Regions from separate parts of the Planococcus alpniumensis genome, predicted to be linked through region 2. Evidence: riboswitches for the same ligand, from Rfam matches in the RefSeq annotation. Region 2 holds a riboswitch; each other region holds the start of a gene.

Region 1 (6,593 bases), 1.6 Mb from region 2:
TCGCCTTGCTGCACAGTCAAAACGAATTGCTGCTCGCCGTCGCTGTGGGTGCCAAGAGACAGCGGCTGGTTCGCTTGCTGAAGGCTTTGCAGCACTTCAAAAGGCTGCAATTGATTTTCTGCGAGCGCATCCCCATCGAGTTCGATGACAACCTGCTCGCCGTTCAATCCTTTAATTTGCGTACCGGCCACACCGGACACCGCTTCCACTTCATCCGACAAGTCGGCAAGCGGTTCTTCAAGTTCGGCAAGTTCCGCTTCGTCTCCGTGGAATAAATAGGAAACCAACGGGAAAGTCAGGTCCAACTTCTCGACGCTGATATCCTGTGCTTGATCCGGAAAGCTGCCGGATGCGCGCTGTGCCTGCTGCTGAATCGTATTGATTAAGCCATCAGGTTCGACCCCGTCTTCGATTTCCAGTGTAATGATGGAAGCCGAATTCGCCGAGATGGAATTCATCGAAGCAATGCCATTGATGCTTTGCAACTGCCTTTCAATCGGATTCGTGATGCTCGTTTCCACTTCTTCAGGCTCTGCACCGGGCAAAATAGTGGAAATCAACACAAGCCCGGGAGGCGTTTCGGGAACTTCACGCTGAGGCAAGGTCAAGAAAGTGTAAACCCCGACCAGCATGAGGATCAAAATCAAAAAGATGAATAACTTACTGCGTTCGAGTATATACTGCATAAGGATTTGCCCCCTCCGATTATTGTATAACTATTGTATAACTACTAATCAGAAAGCACCACTTAAAACACTCGAAAACCGGCCGAAAATTTCGGCCGGTTCTCAGTTAAATTTTTTCAGGGCGACGCTGTTTTAGCAGGTATGCCCCGATAAACATTAAGAGAGGCGGCAAGATGCTTAATTTGAACACCCAGCTGTCATCCCCCATGAAGATGAGGCCCATCGGCAAAAGTGATGCAAGCCCTCCCCAAAACAACGCTTTCCACGATCTTTTCCAAACTCCGTACAATCCGAGCAGCAGTGCAGCAATCACCAGCGACCACAATAAGATCCCCATCAACAGGAAATCCATCTCCATGCGCCTCCGTTCGGTTTTATACTTTAGTTATACTCCTTTTTCTGATAAAAATCATTCATTTTCGATATTTTTCGCACATTTTATTATGTGGAATTACTAATAAAAAGCTTCCGCGGAATTCCCCGCAGAAGCTTCACAACACGATTTATAAGTTTTCGAAAAACAGCCGCAGAACGTCCGCGCCGCCGATGAATGTGCCGAGCGAACTGCCGAGATTGGTCAATACGATGACCAGCAAGACACGTGTCACTTTATTGTCCCAAAAGCCTTTAACCGTGAACACATCCTTCGATAAGGTATCGAAATCGCCCACATTCGGGCGCCGGACAAAGGCTTGTGTGAGCCCTGAAAACCAGCCAGCCGCAACGAGCGGATTGAGCGAGGAAATCGGTGCAGCAACAAAGGCGGTGAGAATCGCAAGCGGATGGCCGAATGCCACAGCAGCTCCGATAGCGGCAAGCGTGCCGTTCCAAAGAATCCAGCTGATTGCCTGGTCAAAACCAGCCGCTGGGTTTGCATAAAACGTATACCCAATGATCGACAAGATGAGCAGCGGGATGGCCCAGCCGATGATTTTCGGCCAGCTCGATTTCTTCGGCACTTCATTAAGCGCCTTCAAATCCTGCTCTTGATGAATTTCACGCGTGATGCCCGGGATGTGCGCGGCACCGAGCACCGCGACGACCTTGTTCCCAGGAGCTTCTTTGATTTTCTGCGCCAAATACTGGTCCCGTTCGTCGATGAGCGGCTTTTTGATACGCGGAAAGGCTTTGGTGAAATCATCCATTACAGCATTCAAGGTGTCTTGCTGCTTCATTTTTTCGAGTTCTTCTTCGGAAATGGATTCCTTGCTGAAGATGCTGAAGAACACAGACGAAATCAACTGGACCTTGCCCATCAAACCGATATTGCCCCAGATGCGTGAAAACGTTACTTGGATATTGCGATCGGCAAGGACCAGCTCTGCTCCGGTCTCTTCTGCTGAACGGATGCCTTGGATCATTTCCGAGCCGGGTTTGATGCCGAACTGGTCGGCCAAACGGTTTTGGAACGAAGAAATCGCCAAGTTCATCAATAACAGGCTTGCCTTCTTGTCTTTGATGATCTTAAAAATATCGGTTTCTTTCCATTTTTTGTCCTGCATGACCGATTCATAGCGCTGGGCATCAAGTTCGATGCACACCGAATCCGGCCGTTCGCGTTCGACGACTTCCTTGACTTGCTCTGCGCTCAGTTTGGAGACATGTGCGGTGCCGATTAAAATCACTTGTTTGCCGCCCACTTCCAGCCGGGTAATATTGTCTTCTGTCATTATCTCTTGTGTCATGAGTGTACTTCCTTCATAGAATAGGATTTCTTCTTCATTTTTCATTGCGATGAAAAAGACTGTCTATTCTTTATAATGAATCACCAAGCGCAAAATATCAATCTTTTCGAAAGCTTATAATTCCGTGGCGTCGAAGGTATTGCCGCTATTCAAATCACCGGCGCGGAAGCCTTTGTAGAACCATTCCTTGCGCTGTTCGGATGTGCCATGGGTAAAGCTTTCCGGAACGGCGTAGCCGCGCGTGCGCTTCTGGATCGTATCGTCGCCGACCGCGCTAGCCGCAGTCAAAGCTTCTTCCAGGTCGCCTTCTTCCAAATAGCCCATGCCTTGAGCATGATGCGCCCAGACACCCGATAAATAATCTGCCTGCAATTCCAAGCGCACTTGCAATTGATTGTATTCGGTCTCGCTCAGTTGATTGCGCGCTTGCTGGACATCTCCAAGCACGCCAAGCAAGTTCTGCACGTGATGGCCGACTTCATGCGCGACGACATACGCCATCGCAAAGTCACCGGGTGCATTGAACTGGCGCTCGAGTTCATCGTAAAAGCTCAAATCGATATACAGCTTGGAATCCGCCGGGCAATAAAACGGCCCCGTTGCAGAACCGGCCATGCCGCACGCTGACTGGACGCTTCCAGAAAACAGCACCAAAGTCGGCTCGACATACTCCATGCCTTCTTCAGCGAACACTTCCGCCCACACCTCTTCCGTATCTGCGAGGACAACCGATACGAAATCGGCCAGTTCTTCTTCCCGCTCACTTGCCACATACGGCTCCGAAGTAGAAGCTCCTCCGCCATCTCCGAGTATCGCTCCCGGGTCGCCCCCGAGAAACGCGATTAACAGAACGATCAGCAAGCCGCCGATTCCGCCGCCGGCAAGCACCGGCCCGCCGACACCGCGCCCTCTCCTGTCTTCTACATTCCTGCTGCCCGCTCGCCCTTTCCATTTCATAACCGAAACCCTCTTTCTGCATTCACTTTTATAAAGTTATACCCATTTCACCGGAAACCTTAATCCCATCTCGGCAAGCGGTAGACTAAAAATCGTTCGCGCGGATCGTCCGCCTCTACCGGCAGCTCAATGTCGCTGATCAATTCAAAAGCGGTGCGCCGTTCGAGGAAATCGGTGTATTCGATTGCCGGATAAAATAAAATTACTTCGATTTCCCGCGGGTTCTCAGCAGCAGAGGCCAAAATCCGATCCACCACAGTCATGAACACCGGATCGGAAAACGGATTGAAAAAATAAAACCAGCGGTCATCCGGCTGGATTTCATAATCCTGCGCGTAGCCGTTGATGAACTTGATGTCCGCCTTCCCCTTAAAGCGCTTTAAATTCCGCAGCGAGGCCTCATGAAGCGACGGATCAACTTCCACTCCTGCAGACGCCGTCCCGAATATATGATGCGCAAAGAAATTCAAGCGCCCTTTGCCGCTCCCGAAATCGACCAGCCTGCCGCTGCCCTTCAGCGGATGCGCCTTGAACAATCTATCCAGCCACGCATAGGGCGTCACTTCGAACCGGTGCTCATGCATCGAGGCATTAAAGCCCATCTGCTCGCCATCCGTTTGGATATTCAATTGCCGGTCCATTTGTTGATCGTCCATGTGATTGCCTCCTTTGATCTATTGAGAGCAGTTCAAGCCGTAGCTTTGTATTCCCACATTTTGCAAAATAAAAAACGCTTTTTCTCTTGCCATTCCTATTTCTTTCTGTTATATTACAGCTAATTCAATAATTTCTTGCTTCCTTAGTGGAGCGAGGATAGAGGCGCAAAAACCATCAGTACGCAATCCGAGGAGTATGAGCTCTTAGGACGATTGCCGAAAGGGGGATTTGCCGAAGCGGCAGGATGCTCATATTCCTGTGCGCTGGTTCTGCACTGAAGAAGTGCCGGACTGTCATATAGGAAACTATATGGAGGGCTATCTGACGAACAGGAACGATTGGTAAACATTGTTTCTAACGGCAGCAACGGGCCCCCGTTGCTGCCTTTTTGTTTACTCCGGACCGGCCCCCACCTCTAACTTTTGAAAAAAACTTAGAAAAGGGTGTGTTCTCTATGAAATTCGGTCAAGTGATCACTGCGATGGCAACGCCATTCGACTCAGACGGTGAAATCGATTTTCAGGCAACAACAAATCTCGTGGAATATCTAATCAATAACGGTTCGGACGGCATCGTTGTCGCCGGGACGACCGGTGAATCGCCGACTTTGTCGACAGATGAAAAAGTGGCGCTGTTCGTCCATGTCGTCACCGTGGCAGACGGGCGCGCGAAAATCATCGCAGGCACCGGCTCGAACAACACGCGCGCATCGGTCGCCTTGACCCAGCAAGCAGAGCAAGCAGGCGTCGACGGCATCATGCTCGTCACTCCTTACTATAACAAACCCTCACAAGAAGGCATGTACCGTCATTTTGAAGCGATCGCAAACGCGACGGCGCTTCCGGTCATGCTCTATAACATCCCGGGCCGCAGTGTCGTCAATCTATCGGTCGATACGATCGTCCGCTTATCGCTTATCGACAATATTACCTGCGTGAAAGAAGCAAGCGGAGATTTGGACGCCGCTTCTGAAATCATCGAACGCACAAGCAGTGACTTTGCCGTCTACAGCGGCGATGACAGTTTGACTTTGCCGATGCTTTCTATCGGCGGAACGGGCATCGTCTCGGTCGCATCGCATATTATCGGCAATGACATGCAGGAGATGGTCAAATTGTTCCGCACGGGCGATACAGCGGGAGCTGCGGCGCTTCACCGAAAATTGCTGCCAACGATGAAGGCCTTGTTTGCAGCACCGAGCCCGAGCCCGGTCAAAGCCGCATTGAACCTATCGGGTGTCCCGGTCGGCGGCGTGCGCTTGCCGATGCTCGCGCTAACAGAAGAAGAAACCGTCACTTTGCAGCAATTCCTGCCGTCCGCTAAACAGGACGCGGTCACCAATTAAAAAAAACTTCGCAGATCCGTTTCAGGGTCCGCGAAGTTTTTTTCAGTTATAGACGTGTTCCATGGCCCGCTTCAAGCTGCCGCCAATATTCAAGGTCCGCACATCCACGCCGAGTGTGGTCAAGGATTGCGCCGTTTCCGGCCGGATTCCCGTCAACACCGCTTCGACGCCGATCAGCCCGAGCGATTGGATGATTTTGATGACTTGTTCGGCCACCATCGTATCAACACGGATTACTCCAGACAAATCAATGATCAAGGTGCTGATTTTCAATTCACTTGCCGATAAGAGCGTGCGCTCCAAAATATAATGCGCCCGGTCGATTTCGATGCTGCCGACAAGCGGCAAGATAGCAACCGAATCACTGATTGGAACGACAGGCGCCGACAATTCCAGAAACTCCTGGCGTGCTGTCGCCAAATTGCGTTGATAGGAAGTCGTATACGCATGTGTATAGGAATACGTTGCATGATCCAGAAGCGCATGCAATAATTCTGCCGCGTCATACGTTATTCCCGGGGAAATAGCCAAGCGTCGGCCTTCGCTTTTGATCAAAGTCGCAATGTGCTTCCGGTACAATGCCGTTTCAGCAAGCGCCACATCCAAGGTCATGCCCTGCTCCAGAAAAAAGTTCCCGGTGGCGGTTCCCCACCGTGCCATATCCGCCATGATTTCTTCCTGGCGGCAGCTGTTCTGCATCGATTTTCCGAGCAGCTCGATGAAACGCGCCCGTTCCTTCAATACCACCTCTGACAACTCCCGGTTACTTTCCAGAACTTCTTTTGCCACAGCCGCATGCCGTTCTTCCTGAATCAATTCCGCAATCATATATTTTTCTTCTTCCACTCGTTTACCGAATAACACCATTTCTTTTTCCATTGGTACCTCCGTCAATTGCTGCATTGTTCATTTCTTGCAACGGATTCATTATACCTAATCTTCTATACAAGAAATAGCCTTTTGCTTTTAATCAGAAAAAATGCCCGCCGAGTGGCAGGCATTTTCAGGCATTAGTTTGCGAAAAGCTGTTTCAGAGTTGCAGAAGAAACGGCTCCTTCGCCACCAAAGATTGTGTAGAAGGAATCTGGCGTTTCGAAATTCTTGATTTGCTGTTTAGACGCTTCAGATGGCGTTTTTGCCGTTAGAACTAATGGTCCAAAGTACGAAGCGGCCAAAGAACTTCCTGACAACGCATCCGGATAATTGGCGCCAGTTGCGATGAAGATCTCGCTTTCATCTAGCAACAACCCATTTTCCAGTGCA
Region 2 (6,593 bases):
CCGTTCGCAAAATGGAATGTTGCGGACAAGACACCCACTACGTAGAACGCGAACATGAGAGGATTCGTCAGGATGTTTTCCATCATGTTGAAATCTGCTTCTCCCGCTCCAATCGCAACTTGGAATCTTGTCTCGAAAATATGCCATGCGATAAAGACCACTAGGAAAACTCCGGTATAGCGCTGTGCAACAAATAAAATGTTGCGCATGTAGCTGTAATGCCCCGGGTTGTTTTTCGCCGTGAACGCTATGTATAAACCGTAGAAAGCATGATACATGAGCGGCAAGTAGATGACGAAAATCTCCAGGAAAATGACGAATGGAAGATTCGCCATGAAGTGGGCAGCTTGGTTAAACGCTTCCACGCCCTGCGTAGCGAAATGGTTGACGATCAAATGCTGCGTCAAGAACAATCCGATTGGAATGACCCCGAGTAAAGAGTGCAGCCTGCGCATTAAAAATTCACGATTGTTATCCAAAAATTTTACCCCCCTCAAAAACATTAGTTGGCAGCACAAAGTTTTCCTATATCAGGAAAATATCTCCGCGTTGCTATAAGCATCATGTACAAGAATATGACATATTTATTGTACTCCCCCCCTCTAGGAGCGTCAAGGCAAGTAAGCCTTTTTGAGCGCATCCCGTCTAGGGTCTGTGAAGGTTTTTACGGATATTAAATAGGAAAGAAATCATGAAAAGCTATATTTTTATTTCGAAACAGGCGAGATATAGGCATCCGTTTCACTGTTTTATAAGCTCATATAGGACCGTAATGGCGTTATTTAAAATTTGAACAAAATGTGAATTTTTACACAAACTCTTGGGAACGCAAAAAAGCCCAGCTTGGCTGGGCTTTTCCTTATCTGACAGACGCTGGCGTCAGTCCGTATGCATCGTGGAGCGCATTTGCTGAGCGTTCCATTTTACTCGCCGGGACTACGACAGATACTTTGATTTCGGAAGTGCTGACCATTTTTACCGGCACATCCTGCGCACGGAGAATATCGAACATTTTTGCCGCGACGCCTGGATTCGATACCATGCCGGATCCGACGATCGACACTTTCGCCAAGCCGGTTTCGATATCGATGGTGTTATAGCCGATCTGTTCCTGCGCTTCCGACAACACGCGCTGCGCTTCTGCCAGGCTGTCTTCTTTAATCGAAAAGGAAACAGATGGCGGAAACTCCTCACTGATGCTTTGCACAATGATGTCGACATCGATTAAATGATCTGCCAAGCTCGTGAAGATATTGGCGAGCGAGCCATTGAATGGCTTAGTGTAACTGACAGTGATGCGGGCGATGTCTTTTTCGAATGCTACGCCGCGCACGATTAGATTTTTTTCCACAGTGATCACCTCTTGTATGATAGTCCCCGGTTCATCCGAGTAGCTTGCCCGCACAGAGAGGGGCACTTGATTGTTTTTGGCGAATTCCACAGCTCGCGGATGAAGGACTCCCGCCCCGAGATTGGCCAATTCGAGCATTTCGTCGTATGAAATCTGTTCAAGTTTGCGGGCGCCTGTGACATAACGCGGGTCAGACGTGTAAACTCCGTCAACATCCGTATAGATTTCACATTTTTCAGCGCCTAAAGCAGCTGCTAGCGCCACAGCGGTCGTATCGGATCCACCGCGGCCGAGCGTTGTGATATTGCCGCTCTTGTCAACGCCTTGGAATCCTGCGACCACACAGAACAAGCCAAGGTCAAGTGCCTCCTCCAAGCGCTGTGTGTGGATTGTTTCGATGCGCGCATTGCGCGGGACGGATTCCGTTTCGATGCCCGCCTGCCAGCCTGTGAAACTCAAGGCATCGTGGCCTAGTTTTTTGAACGCCATCGCCAACAACGAAATGGTCACTTGTTCACCTGTAGCGAGCAGCATGTCCATTTCACGCTTTGGCGGCTCGCCGGAAATCTCTCCCGCAAGGCCGAGCAGCGTGTCTGTCGTTTTGCCCATCGCCGAGACGACGATGACGACGCGCTTGCCTTGTTGTTTTTCCCGGATGGCGCGTCTTGCCACGCCTAGGATTTTTTCCGGAGACGCTACGGACGTCCCCCCGAACTTCATTACGATTGTTGTCATTCTCTCCACTCCCACTTAAAGTAAGTGGCCCTCAACAAAAAAGAGGCAACTCGCCGATTGCCCGGCAAGCTACCTCTCTTCTCATGTACGATTTCAAACGTCCATGTGAGATAGCCCTCCAGAGTCAAACTCTGACAGCCCTGCATCTCTTAAATGCAGGACCAGCATACGCGCAAGCAGTGCGCCGTAAACTTCGGCGGGCGTCCCTTTCGGCATCCTTCACAGATTCTGCAAATCTCGGAATGCTTACTATTGACGGCCGCTCCTCTATCATCACTTTTTACAAGTGATTCAATTGTGTTCTTACAATACCACGAAGTTATTCCTGTTGCAACGGCTGTTCTTTGAAATGCCGCTCGATTTCCACGGCCAGTTTCTCGGGAATGCCGGCCTGCTGAATTTCGTCAGCGTTCGCTTCCTTGATTTTCCGTACAGAGCCGAAATGCTTCAGCAATTGCTGCTTACGTTTCGGGCCGACGCCTTGCAAGCCGTCGAGCGCGGATTGAATCGAATTCTTGCCGCGCAATTGACGGTGGAAGGTGATGACAAAACGGTGGACTTCATCTTGAATGCGCTGCAATAAATAAAATGCTTCACTCGTGCGTTTGAGCTCCACCATCTCGACCGGATTTCCGTACAGAAGCTGGGACGTTTGGTGCTTGGCATCTTTCGCGAGGCCGGCAATCGGAATGTCGAGCCCGAGTTCGTCTTCGATGATTTCGCGCGCCGATTCGATCTGGCCTTTGCCCCCATCGATGATAATCAAGTCGGGCAGCGGCAAGCCGTCCTTCAGCACACGGCTGTAGCGTCTGCGGACCACTTCACGCATTGCCGCATAATCATCGGGCTTCTGCGCGGAGCGGGTTTTGTATTTCCGGTAGTCTTTCTTCGACGGTTTGCCGTCGATAAAGACGACCATCGCAGACACTGCATCCGCCCCTTGGATATGGGAGTTATCGAATGCCTCAATGCGCAGCGGCGTGTGGATGTTCATCGCTTCGCCCAATTCATTGCAGGCACCAACCGTACGTTCTTCCTGGCGCTCGAGCAATTGGAATTTCTCCTTGATGGCGATTTCCGCGTTCTTGCGCGCGAGCAACACCAAATCTTTTTTCTTGCCGCGCTGCGGGACGAGTACTTTCGCGCCGAGCCACTCTTTCAGGAATTCTTCGTCTTCCGCTTCCTGCAACAGGATTTCATTCGGTTTAATATGATCCGGCTTTTCATAGAACTGGCCGAGGAATGTCAAGAATTCTTCTTCCGGGTCTCGGTACAAGGGAAACATCGACACTTCGCGCTCGATGAGCTTTCCTTGGCGCACGAAAAATACTTGCACGCACATCCAGCCTTTATCAACAGCGTAAGCAAAGACGTCGCGGTTGGTGAAATCGTTCATCGCCATTTTCTGCTTTTCCATGACCGATTCGATATGGCTGATCTGGTCGCGGTATTCTTTCGCCCGTTCGAACTCCAGGTTCTCCGCCGCCTCGCTCATCTTTTCTGTCAGCTCCTGCTTTACTTCACGGAAGCCGCCGTTGAGGAACCGGCTGATGCCATCGATCATTTCGCGGTACGTATCCTTTTCCACCGGCTTGACGCAAGGCGCCAGGCATTGGCCGAGATGGTAATACAGGCAGACGCGGTCCGGCATCGTATGGCATTTACGAAGCGGGTACAACCGATCCAGCAGCTTTTTCGTTTCACTCGCTGCATAGGCGTTCGGATAAGGGCCGAAATATTTCCCTTTATCTTTTTTGACCTGCCTCGTGATAACCAGTTTCGGGTGGCGTTCACCCGTGATTTTCAAATACGGATAGGTCTTATTGTCTTTCAGACGGATATTGTATTTCGGGTCGTGCTTTTTGATCAAGTTCAATTCAAGGATCAGCGCTTCTTTGTCTGAAGACGTGACGATGTATTCAAAGTCCTCGATTTCATTGACGAGGCGCTGGGTTTTCGTATCGTGGCTGCCGGTAAAGTAAGAGCGCACCCGATTTTTCAGCACTTTTGCCTTGCCGACATAAATAACGGTCCCTTGGCGGTCCTTCATCAAATAGCAGCCCGGCTGGTCCGGCAATACTGCCAATTTATGTTGAATCATCTCATTTTTCATTTCCTCACCCTATTTAAAAAACCGGGTTCCACGAATGGGACCCGGTTTTGGAATTATGCGTGTTTTTCAACCAATTCAGCCAAAGCTTCTTTTGGACGGAAGCCGACGACTTTATCGACTGTTTCGCCGTTTTTCATCAAAAGAAGTGTCGGGATGGACATGATGCCGTATTCGCTAGCTGTCTGCTGGTTTTCATCAACATCCAATTTCACGATTTTCACTTTATCGTCCATATCTGCATCAAGTTCTTCAAGAACTGGAGCGATCATTTTACAAGGCCCGCACCATGCTGCCCAAAAGTCTACCAATACGAGACCTTCTGAAACTTCTTGTTTAAAATTCTGATCTGTTCCTTTAACGATTGCCATGTATAATTCCTCCTTAAGTGATAACCAAACTATATTTCGATTATAGCAGACGTGATTTACGCTAGCTATTTATTTGCCTACTCCTTCCATACCCGGCTGTTGTTGCCGTTAAACGGACTGGGGTCGATGGATTATGAGGATGGTTATAGTCCAGGGACTTTCACTGCAAGGGCACGCTTTACATCTCAAGCTTAAATTTTCAGTTACTCCCCCCCCCTGAGTTGCTCATTATCGATCTCATTTAACCGGCAACATAGGAACCTTCATTCTCAGGAGCTTCCTACTGTGTACTTTGCAAAAAGTACTAAAAGGATAAATGAGGCAAGGAGCGATAAATAAGCCGTCGACTTGTTGCCTTCTTTAATATCCGCAATACCACTGAGTAGGAACGATGCTGCTAATAGGCCATAAATGACATTATATAAAATCATTATGTCCGCATTGAATAGATCCCAGATAATAAGAACTAAGGCAATAAAAGATAAGATTCCGCTTAGTATTTTCAACATTTCCTCACACCTCCTTCTTTTACATCTCCGTTAGAAAAAGTTAGACGAACCCGGAAGCCTTGATCAACATACTGTATCATGCCCTTCATCATTAAAAAACAACCCGCATAAATGCGGGTTGCTGTGATTACATAACTTTCTTGAATTCTTCTGTGAGCAATGGGATGACGTCGAATAGGTCTCCGACGATTCCGTAGTCTGCTACTTTGAAGATGTTCGCTTCTGGGTCTTTATTGATCGCAACGATGACTTTGGAGTTGGACATCCCTGCCATGTGCTGGATCGCACCGGAAATTCCTGCTGCGATGTAGAGATCAGGTGTAACGACTTTACCTGTCTGTCCGATCTGCAAGGAATAATCACAGTAATCTGCGTCACACGCACCGCGTGATGCTCCGACTGCGCCGCCGAGAAGGTCGGCCAGTTCCTGCAATGGCTCGAAGCCTTCCTTGCTCTTGACGCCGCGTCCGCCGGCGATGATGACTTTCGCTTCAGAAAGGTCGACGCCTTCTGCTGATTTGCGGACAACGTTTTTGATGATCGTGCGCAAGTTCGTAATATCGACCGACAAGCTCGATACATCGCCAGAACGCTCTTCACGCTCAAGCGGCGCGATGTTGTTCGGGCGCACGGTAATGAAGACAACGCCGTCTTCTTTCAGTTTCACTTTTTCGAATGCTTTACCGGAATAGATTGGGCGGATGAAAACAGCGTCAGCACCTTCCCCTTCGATATCCGTTACATCTGAAATCAAGCCGGTTTGCAATTTCGATGCGATTTTTGGCGACAAGTCCTTGCCGACCGCAGTATGGCCAAAGACGATTGCTTCAGGTTGTTCCTGGTCGACGACCGCCATGAACGCCTGGCCGTAACCATCAGATGTATAGGATTTCAAGTGTGGGTGCTCAACCGTAATGACACGGTCAGCGCCGTAAGCTACCAATTCGTTTCCAAACTCGCTCACTGCTTCCCCAAGCAAGACAGCAACAACTTCTCCGCCGCCTGAAATTTTCTTGGCTGCGGCAATTGCTTCAAATGATACGTTGCGCAAAGCGCCTTCACGCGTTTCGCCCAATACTAATACTTTTTTCGACATAGTCCGTTAACCCCCTAAGTAGATGTGAAAATGAATGATTGGCGTACGTTTATATAACTTTCGCTTCAGAGCGAAGCAAGCTGACCAGTTCAGAAACTTGGCTTGGAATTTCGCCTTCCAAAATACGGCCGGCTTGTTTTTTCGGCGGCAAGTAAACTTCGATCGTTTCCGTTTTCGCTTCTACATCGTCTTCTTCAATATCCAGATCATCGAGCTCAAGCTCTTCAAGCGGTTTTTTCTTCGCTTTCATGATTCCTGGTAGCGATGGATAGCGCGGCTCGTTCAAGCCTTGTTGAGCTGTAACCAATAAAGGCAATGAAGTTTCAAGCTCTTCTGCATCCCCTTCGATATCACGGACGATTTTCACTGTTTCGCCCTCGATTTCAAGGCTTGTGATCGTCGTCACGTAGTTGATATCAAG
Region 3 (6,593 bases), 190 kb from region 2:
GAGGTTTCTGAATTCCTAAAAATGGGAAGTGGTGTTTCATATAAGCGGCCATCGGAGCGGCAAGCTCCGGGTTGCGATTGTCTTCAAAGCGTGCGATTAGGGCAGCTGTGTCCCATGGTTTTTTCATTTCCAAATACCTCCTGAAAAATAGATTGATGTGCGATTGTAACCATGTTTGAAATAGGGTGGGCTTTGCCTGGCATTGCATTAGCGAATCTCAAAAAGGACGCCTGTTTTGTTCTATGCTATCATAAAATAATAACGAAAATGGAGGCAGGGCGATGATTTATGTTGGATTGACGGGCTGGGGAGATCATCCAGATGTGTATAGCCCCGGGTCGAAACAAAAAGATAAATTGGTCGATTATAGTGCGCATTTTCCGATTGTGGAACTGGATTCTTCATTTTACGCAGTCCAGCCTGAGCGCAATATCAGCAAATGGATCCGCGAGACGCCGGACAATTTCCAATTCGTCGTAAAAGCATATCAGGGCATGACTGGGCATCAGCGCGGGGAAAATCCATTCGAGACCCGCGAGGAAATGTTCGAAGCTTACAGGTTGTCTGTCCGGCCGCTGAAAGAAGCGGGGAAGCTAGCCATGGTACTGTTGCAATTTCCGCCGTGGTTCGACTGCCAGAAAGATCATGTCGATGAAATCCGCGCCATTATCGGCGAATTGCAGGAATTCGACTTGGCGATCGAATTCCGCCATCAATCTTGGTATGCGGATGGCATGAAAGAAAAAACGCTGGAATTCCTCCGCGAACACGGGTTGATCCATTCGGTCTGCGATGAGCCACAGGCAGGGGATGGCTCAGTTCCGCTTGTCCCCGAATCCAGCCGTCAAGATAAAGTGCTGCTGCGTCTGCACGGGCGTAATGTCCACGGCTGGCTGAATCCCGGTAATGCTGAAAAATGGCGGGAAGTGCGTTATCTATACGATTATAACCGTGAGGAACTAGAAGAGATCAGCCGGGCTGTGAAGCATCTTGAACAGCAGGCAGAGCAGGTATATGTGATCTTCAATAATAATTCAGGCGGACATGCAGCGGGCGATGCAAAACAGTTCCAGGAATCAAATGGTTTGCATTTCGAAGGCTTGTCCCCGAAACAGCTCGACCTGTTTGAAGGCGGGTTCTGATGGTATTCCTGATCCTTTTAGTAGTCGGACTTGCTTCAGGGATCGTCGGCGCGCTTATCGGCCTTGGAGGAGGCGTCGTCTTGGTGCCGGTGCTGCTATTCCTCAGCTCTTCGGTAAGTGTATTTCCAAACTTATCGCCTCAACAGATTGTGGGGCTATCGGTCGTTATGATGATCTTCATCGGCTTATCTTCAACGATTGCCTATATGAAGGTTGGCACTGTCGACTACCGAAGCGGGTTCATTTTCTTTATCGGCAGTGCGCCTGGAACGGTTTTAGGCGCCTTCGTCAACAGCAGTCTTGATGTGCCGTCCTTTCAATTGTATTTCGGCCTGCTATTGGTGTTCTTATCGTTGCTGCTGTTGCTCCGGGATCGCTTAAAGGCGGTGAGCTGGTTCGTTGATCACGGCAAAAAGCTAAGTTTCCATGACCGTCGAGCTGATCAGGAATATGTCTACGGTTACCCGATATGGTTTGCGCTCTTATTGACTTTTTTCGTCGGCTTTGCGTCCGGGCTATTCGGCATCGGCGGGGGTTCGATTCTCGTACCCGCCATGATCTTGCTGTTTTTATTTCCGCCTCATGTAGCCGTTGGGACGTCGATGCTGATGGTCTTTCTGTCGGCCATCGTTAATTCCATTACGCATATTTCACTCGGCAATGTCCCGTGGATCTATACTTTGGCCATTATCCCCTCAGCCTATATCGGCGCGAAAATCGGTGCCAAGCTGAACCGCAGTATCAAATCCGACACACTGGTCCTCGTGCTGCGGCTCGCATTATTATTACTCGGGCTCCGCTCGATTTACGAAGGAATTTTCAGTTCATAATGAGGTGTTTGACATGAGTGAAATCATCCATATTTATCATACGAACGACCTGCATAGCCATTTTACACACTGGCCCCGCATCAAATCCTTGCTGACAGAGCGCAGGCATTGGCACGAGGAAGCGGGCGACGTGTGTTTAGTCCTCGATATTGGGGACCACGTTGACCGTTCGCATCCTTTTACGGAAGGAACGGCCGGCAAAGGCAATGTGCAGCTGCTCAATGAAGCGGGTTACGATGCCGTGACTATCGGCAATAATGAAGGGATTACACTGTCCAAAGCAGAACTGGACGAATTGTACGTGCAGGCAGATTTTTCTGTAGTGGTTGCGAATCTATTGGATTTGGATGGCAAGCAGCCGGAATGGGCAAGCCCGAACCAAATCATCGTAACGAAGGATGGCACGAAAATCGGCATCATTGCAGCAACAGCGGAATTCACTCCGTTTTACCGCCGTCTCGGCTGGCAAGTGACGAACGGCAGGGAAGTGATTAAGCGGGAAGCGGCCGAAATCCGCCAGTCGGTCGATTTTCTTATCTGCATGTCCCATCTTGGCATCAGGGAAGACGAACTGTTGGCAGCAGAATGCCCGGAACTCGACATTATCTTGGGGGCGCATACCCATCATCTATTCCATCAAGGAAAAGAAATGGGCGGGACCTTGCTCGGTGCTGCCGGTAAGTTCGGTTATTATATCGGCCATATTGAAATTGATATAGCGACACGCAAGATGACCGCGGAAGTGATTGAAACCGACCAGTTGCCAGAAGCTGATGAAGGGTTCAATGAATACTTGGTCGGCGTCGGCAAGCAACAAATGGCTGAGACGGTTTTCTACAATGATCGGCATTTAAAAGCTGAATGGTTCAAACCTTCTCCTATGGCAGAATTATTTGGCGATGCCTTGGTTTCGTTCGCCTCGGCGGATTGCGGATTGTTCAATGCCGGCATTTTCATGGAAGATATGCCAAAAGGCGAGATGACGCGCTACGATTTCCACCGCATGCTGCCGCATCCGATCAATCCGTGCGTCATCGATCTCAGTGGCGCGGAGCTAAAAGAAATTTATCTTCAATCCTTGAACGAAGACTGGCCGCAGCTCGAGCTTAAAGGTATGGGCTTTCGGGGAGCGGTGTTCGGCCGGATGATTCATAGCAACATGGATATGGACGAGCATCAACTGATGGTCGGGGGCGAACCTGCTGACCCGAATCGCATTTACCGGCTGGCGACACTTGACCTGTTTACATTCGGCTACTTTTTCCCAGCATTGAAGCGGGCGCAGAAGAGCTATTTCATGCCTGAATTCCTGCGTGATGTTTTCGGTGATTATTTTCGCATGAAAGCCATTAAATAGAAGGAACATTCAAAATGGACTGTTAGTTGATTTCGTGTGCTTTTTGGGCTATGCTTTTTATGAATTAGATATCGATGGGTAGAGGCTGCAGCCTTCATCAGTAGAATGTGCGAGTTTGACCGCGTTGACCACATTCGAAAGGGAAGCTTGCCGAAATCACTGTTTCCGGGTCAGGGGAGCGGAGATTGGGGGCATTTCGAACAGGAATGCCACTGTCATTTGCAGTTTACTGCGGATGGAGAGCTACAGGGTTGTTTGATGCTTGTGCACACAGACGAATTGTAGGAAGCCGGTTTATCCCTTGGATAAACCGGCTTTTTTGGTCTAAGCCTTACCATCAAAACGAATAGGAGGAAATCTAATTATGGAAAACACAATCTTTTCGATACTGCCGCCAATTATCGCGATTGCGATGGTCCTGTTGACGCGTCGCGTATTGCTGTCGCTCGGCGTCGGCATCGTAGCGGCTGCGCTGATCTTGACTTCGTTTGCGCCAGTTGAGGCAGCGAATGAATTATTTACTTCATTTGCAGTGATTTTTTGGAATGAAGGCTTTAACGCTTACAATGTCTTCATCATTTTGTTCTTGTTATTGCTGGGAGTGATTACAGCATTCGTCAGCTTGTCTGGCGGTAGCCATGCATTTGCCGATTGGGCATCTGCGCGTGTGAAAACACGCCGCGGGGCGAAATTGGTTACGGTATTTCTCGGCATCTTGATTTTCATCGACGATTACTTCAATGCCTTGGCCGTCGGGCAAGTCGCACGGCCGATTACGGATCGCTATAAAGTATCGCGTGCAAAACTAGCTTATTTCATCGATTCCACGGCTGCACCGATTTGTGTCGTGTCTCCCGTATCCAGCTGGGGAGCTGCCATCATCGGGATCATCGGAACGATTTTAGCTGGACAGACCTTCTTGGAATACTCAGCGCTGGAAGCCTTCCTATGGATGGCACCGATGAACTTCTACGTCATCGCGGCACTCGCCATCGTATTCTTCGTCGCGATCCGTGATGTGGATTTCGGGGAAATGAAAAAACATGAACGCCTGGCGATTACAGAAGGCCAGTTGTTCAATCCAGATAAAGTGATTCCCGGGGAAATGAAAGAAGATTTCCCGAGCCACGCACACGGACGTGTCCGTGATTTGCTGTTGCCGATCCTGTTATTAATCGTCGGGACAGTCGCAGCGATGATGTGGACAGGATATGTAAATGCCGATAGAGTATTTGACATCTGGCTCATTTTCGAAAACACGGATGTGCCATTATCCTTGATCACAGGCGGAATCATCGGTGCGCTTGCTGCGATTATCCTGTACGCCATCCAGATCAGACGAAACGAAGTGGCAAAAGTGCAGTGGATCGGCAGAGGCATCTGGGCTGGCATTCAATCGATGGCTGGTGCAGTGTTTATCTTGATCTTTGCGTGGTCGCTGACTTATTTGATCGACGCGTTGCAAACTGGGACTTATCTTGCCGATGCAGTGGCACGCGGCAATGTGCCGACTAGTGTACTGCCGGTTCTATTGTTTGTGCTAGCAGGAGTCATGGCCTTTTCAACAGGCACTTCTTGGGGCTCGTTCGGGATCTTGCTGCCGATCGCTGGAACGATCATGATCCAGGCAGAACCTGAATTATTGCTCGCTTCTTTGTCTGCTGTATTGGCAGGCGCGGTATTCGGAGATCACTGTTCACCGATCTCAGATACCACCATTTTGTCGTCAACAGGTGCAGGAAGCAACCATATGGACCATGTCGTCACACAGTTGCCGTATGCATTGACTTCTGCAGCGATCGCAGCGGTAGGGTATATCGTCATAGGCTTTACCGGCTCCTTGCCTCTGGCTCTCGGAGCGGTAGCAATCGTCTTGGCAATACTATTCATTTTCTGGTCTAAACGCACAACTTTAATGGAGAAACATGAACAGAACTAAGATTTGAAAGGTGGAGATACTATATCTCCACCTTTTTATTATTATAATAATAGTTTTTCTGAGAAATTTTCAGAAATTATCTTTACTTTGAACAGGGTCCTAGTTATACTAAATTTAGATTCCAAAATAATCTGAATATAAACAAACTTCCTATTTTTCTGTTAAAAAATTGGAAGCTACCAACAAAGGGGGAAGAGAAATGGAACGTTCTACATGGGGAACGAGAGCCGGTTTTATCATGGCGGCGGTCGGTTCAGCAATAGGACTAGGGAATATTTGGCGGTTCCCGTATGTAGCATATGAAAATGGTGGGGGCGCATTTTTTATACCGTATTTGTTTGCTCTTTTAACAGCCGGGATTCCAATTCTTATATTGGAGTTTACTATCGGCCATCGTTATCGCGGATCCGCACCACTTTCATTCTTTAGAATGAGCGGCAAGAAAGCCGAATGGCTCGGCTGGTGGGCGATGTTCGTGTCGTTCGTCATCTCAGTGTATTACGCGGTTATTATCGCTTGGGCGATGCGTTATACCTTGTTCTCATTCAATCAGGCATGGGGGGAAGATACAGAAGGCTTCTTATTCAATGACTTCCTTCAACTAACAGTGAATCCAGGTGAGACAGGGGGAATCGTCTGGGGCATTTTCATTCCGTTAGTGATTGTTTGGGCCATCACACTCGGCATTTTGCTTGCCGGCGTTAAAAAAGGAATTGAGATGGCCAACCGCATTTTCATTCCGACTTTGGTATTGATATTCATTGTTATCGTTATCCGTGCGGTCACATTAGACGGGGCAGCGCTTGGACTAGAGGCATTCTTCGAGCCGAACTTTGATGCCATCATGGATCCGACCGTCTGGGTTGCGGCCTATGGGCACATATTCTTCAGTTTATCGGTCGCCTTTGCGATCATGATCACATACTCTAGTTATCTGCCGAAAAAATCGGATATCACAAACAACGCGTTCATCACCGGTTTTGCCAACTCAAGCTTTGAATTGCTTGCCGGTATCGGGGTGTTTGCGGTACTTGGTTTCATGGCGACGCAATCCGGCGTAGAAGTGGCGGATGTGGCATCTGCCGGGGTTGGGCTCGCGTTCGTCGTATTCCCGGCGATAATCAATGAATTCCCAGGGTTCAACGGCCTCTTTGGCTTCTTGTTCTTCCTGTCATTGACATTAGCGGGACTTACATCGCTCATGTCGATCACAGAAACGTATGTCGCTGGATTCAGTGAAAAGTTCGGCATTTCGCGCCGCAAAGCAGTTGCATTCGGCGGCGGCCTTGCCGCATTGATTTCCGTCCTATTCGCTACTCAAGGCG

Evidence for each region. A riboswitch is a leader RNA that binds a small molecule or an ion and turns the genes downstream of it on or off. The one in region 2 is predicted to bind lysine.
Region 1: another riboswitch for lysine. It lies ahead of dapA (4-hydroxy-tetrahydrodipicolinate synthase); the one in region 2 lies ahead of G3255_RS07310 (aspartate kinase).
Region 3: another riboswitch for lysine. It lies ahead of G3255_RS06300 (Na+/H+ antiporter NhaC family protein); the one in region 2 lies ahead of G3255_RS07310 (aspartate kinase).

What each region holds. Positions count from the first base shown of each region.
Region 1 is NZ_JAAMTH010000001.1:3,060,567-3,067,159, forward strand. It holds gene G3255_RS15445 (efflux RND transporter permease subunit) at 1-686, opposite strand, end outside; gene G3255_RS15450 (hypothetical protein) at 793-1,038, opposite strand; gene G3255_RS15455 (TraB/GumN family protein) at 1,190-2,356, opposite strand; gene ypfJ (KPN_02809 family neutral zinc metallopeptidase) at 2,486-3,328, opposite strand; gene G3255_RS15465 (SAM-dependent methyltransferase) at 3,388-3,984, opposite strand; lysine riboswitch at 4,135-4,313, shown strand; gene dapA (4-hydroxy-tetrahydrodipicolinate synthase) at 4,440-5,330, shown strand; gene G3255_RS15475 (STAS domain-containing protein) at 5,373-6,209, opposite strand; gene G3255_RS15480 (cell wall-binding repeat-containing protein) at 6,341-6,593, opposite strand, start outside.
Region 2 is NZ_JAAMTH010000001.1:1,430,813-1,437,405, reverse strand. It holds gene G3255_RS07315 (succinate dehydrogenase cytochrome b558 subunit) at 1-479, opposite strand, end outside; gene G3255_RS07310 (aspartate kinase) at 860-2,086, opposite strand; lysine riboswitch at 2,190-2,364, opposite strand; gene uvrC (excinuclease ABC subunit UvrC) at 2,406-4,199, opposite strand; gene trxA (thioredoxin) at 4,253-4,567, opposite strand; gene G3255_RS07295 (hypothetical protein) at 4,837-5,076, opposite strand; gene G3255_RS07290 (electron transfer flavoprotein subunit alpha/FixB family protein) at 5,204-6,172, opposite strand; gene G3255_RS07285 (electron transfer flavoprotein subunit beta/FixA family protein) at 6,222-6,593, opposite strand, start outside.
Region 3 is NZ_JAAMTH010000001.1:1,239,630-1,246,222, forward strand. It holds gene G3255_RS06280 (DNA alkylation repair protein) at 1-127, opposite strand, end outside; gene G3255_RS06285 (DUF72 domain-containing protein) at 282-1,142, shown strand; gene G3255_RS06290 (sulfite exporter TauE/SafE family protein) at 1,142-1,972, shown strand; gene G3255_RS06295 (bifunctional metallophosphatase/5'-nucleotidase) at 1,986-3,329, shown strand; lysine riboswitch at 3,401-3,583, shown strand; gene G3255_RS06300 (Na+/H+ antiporter NhaC family protein) at 3,694-5,268, shown strand; gene G3255_RS06305 (sodium-dependent transporter) at 5,468-6,593, shown strand, end outside.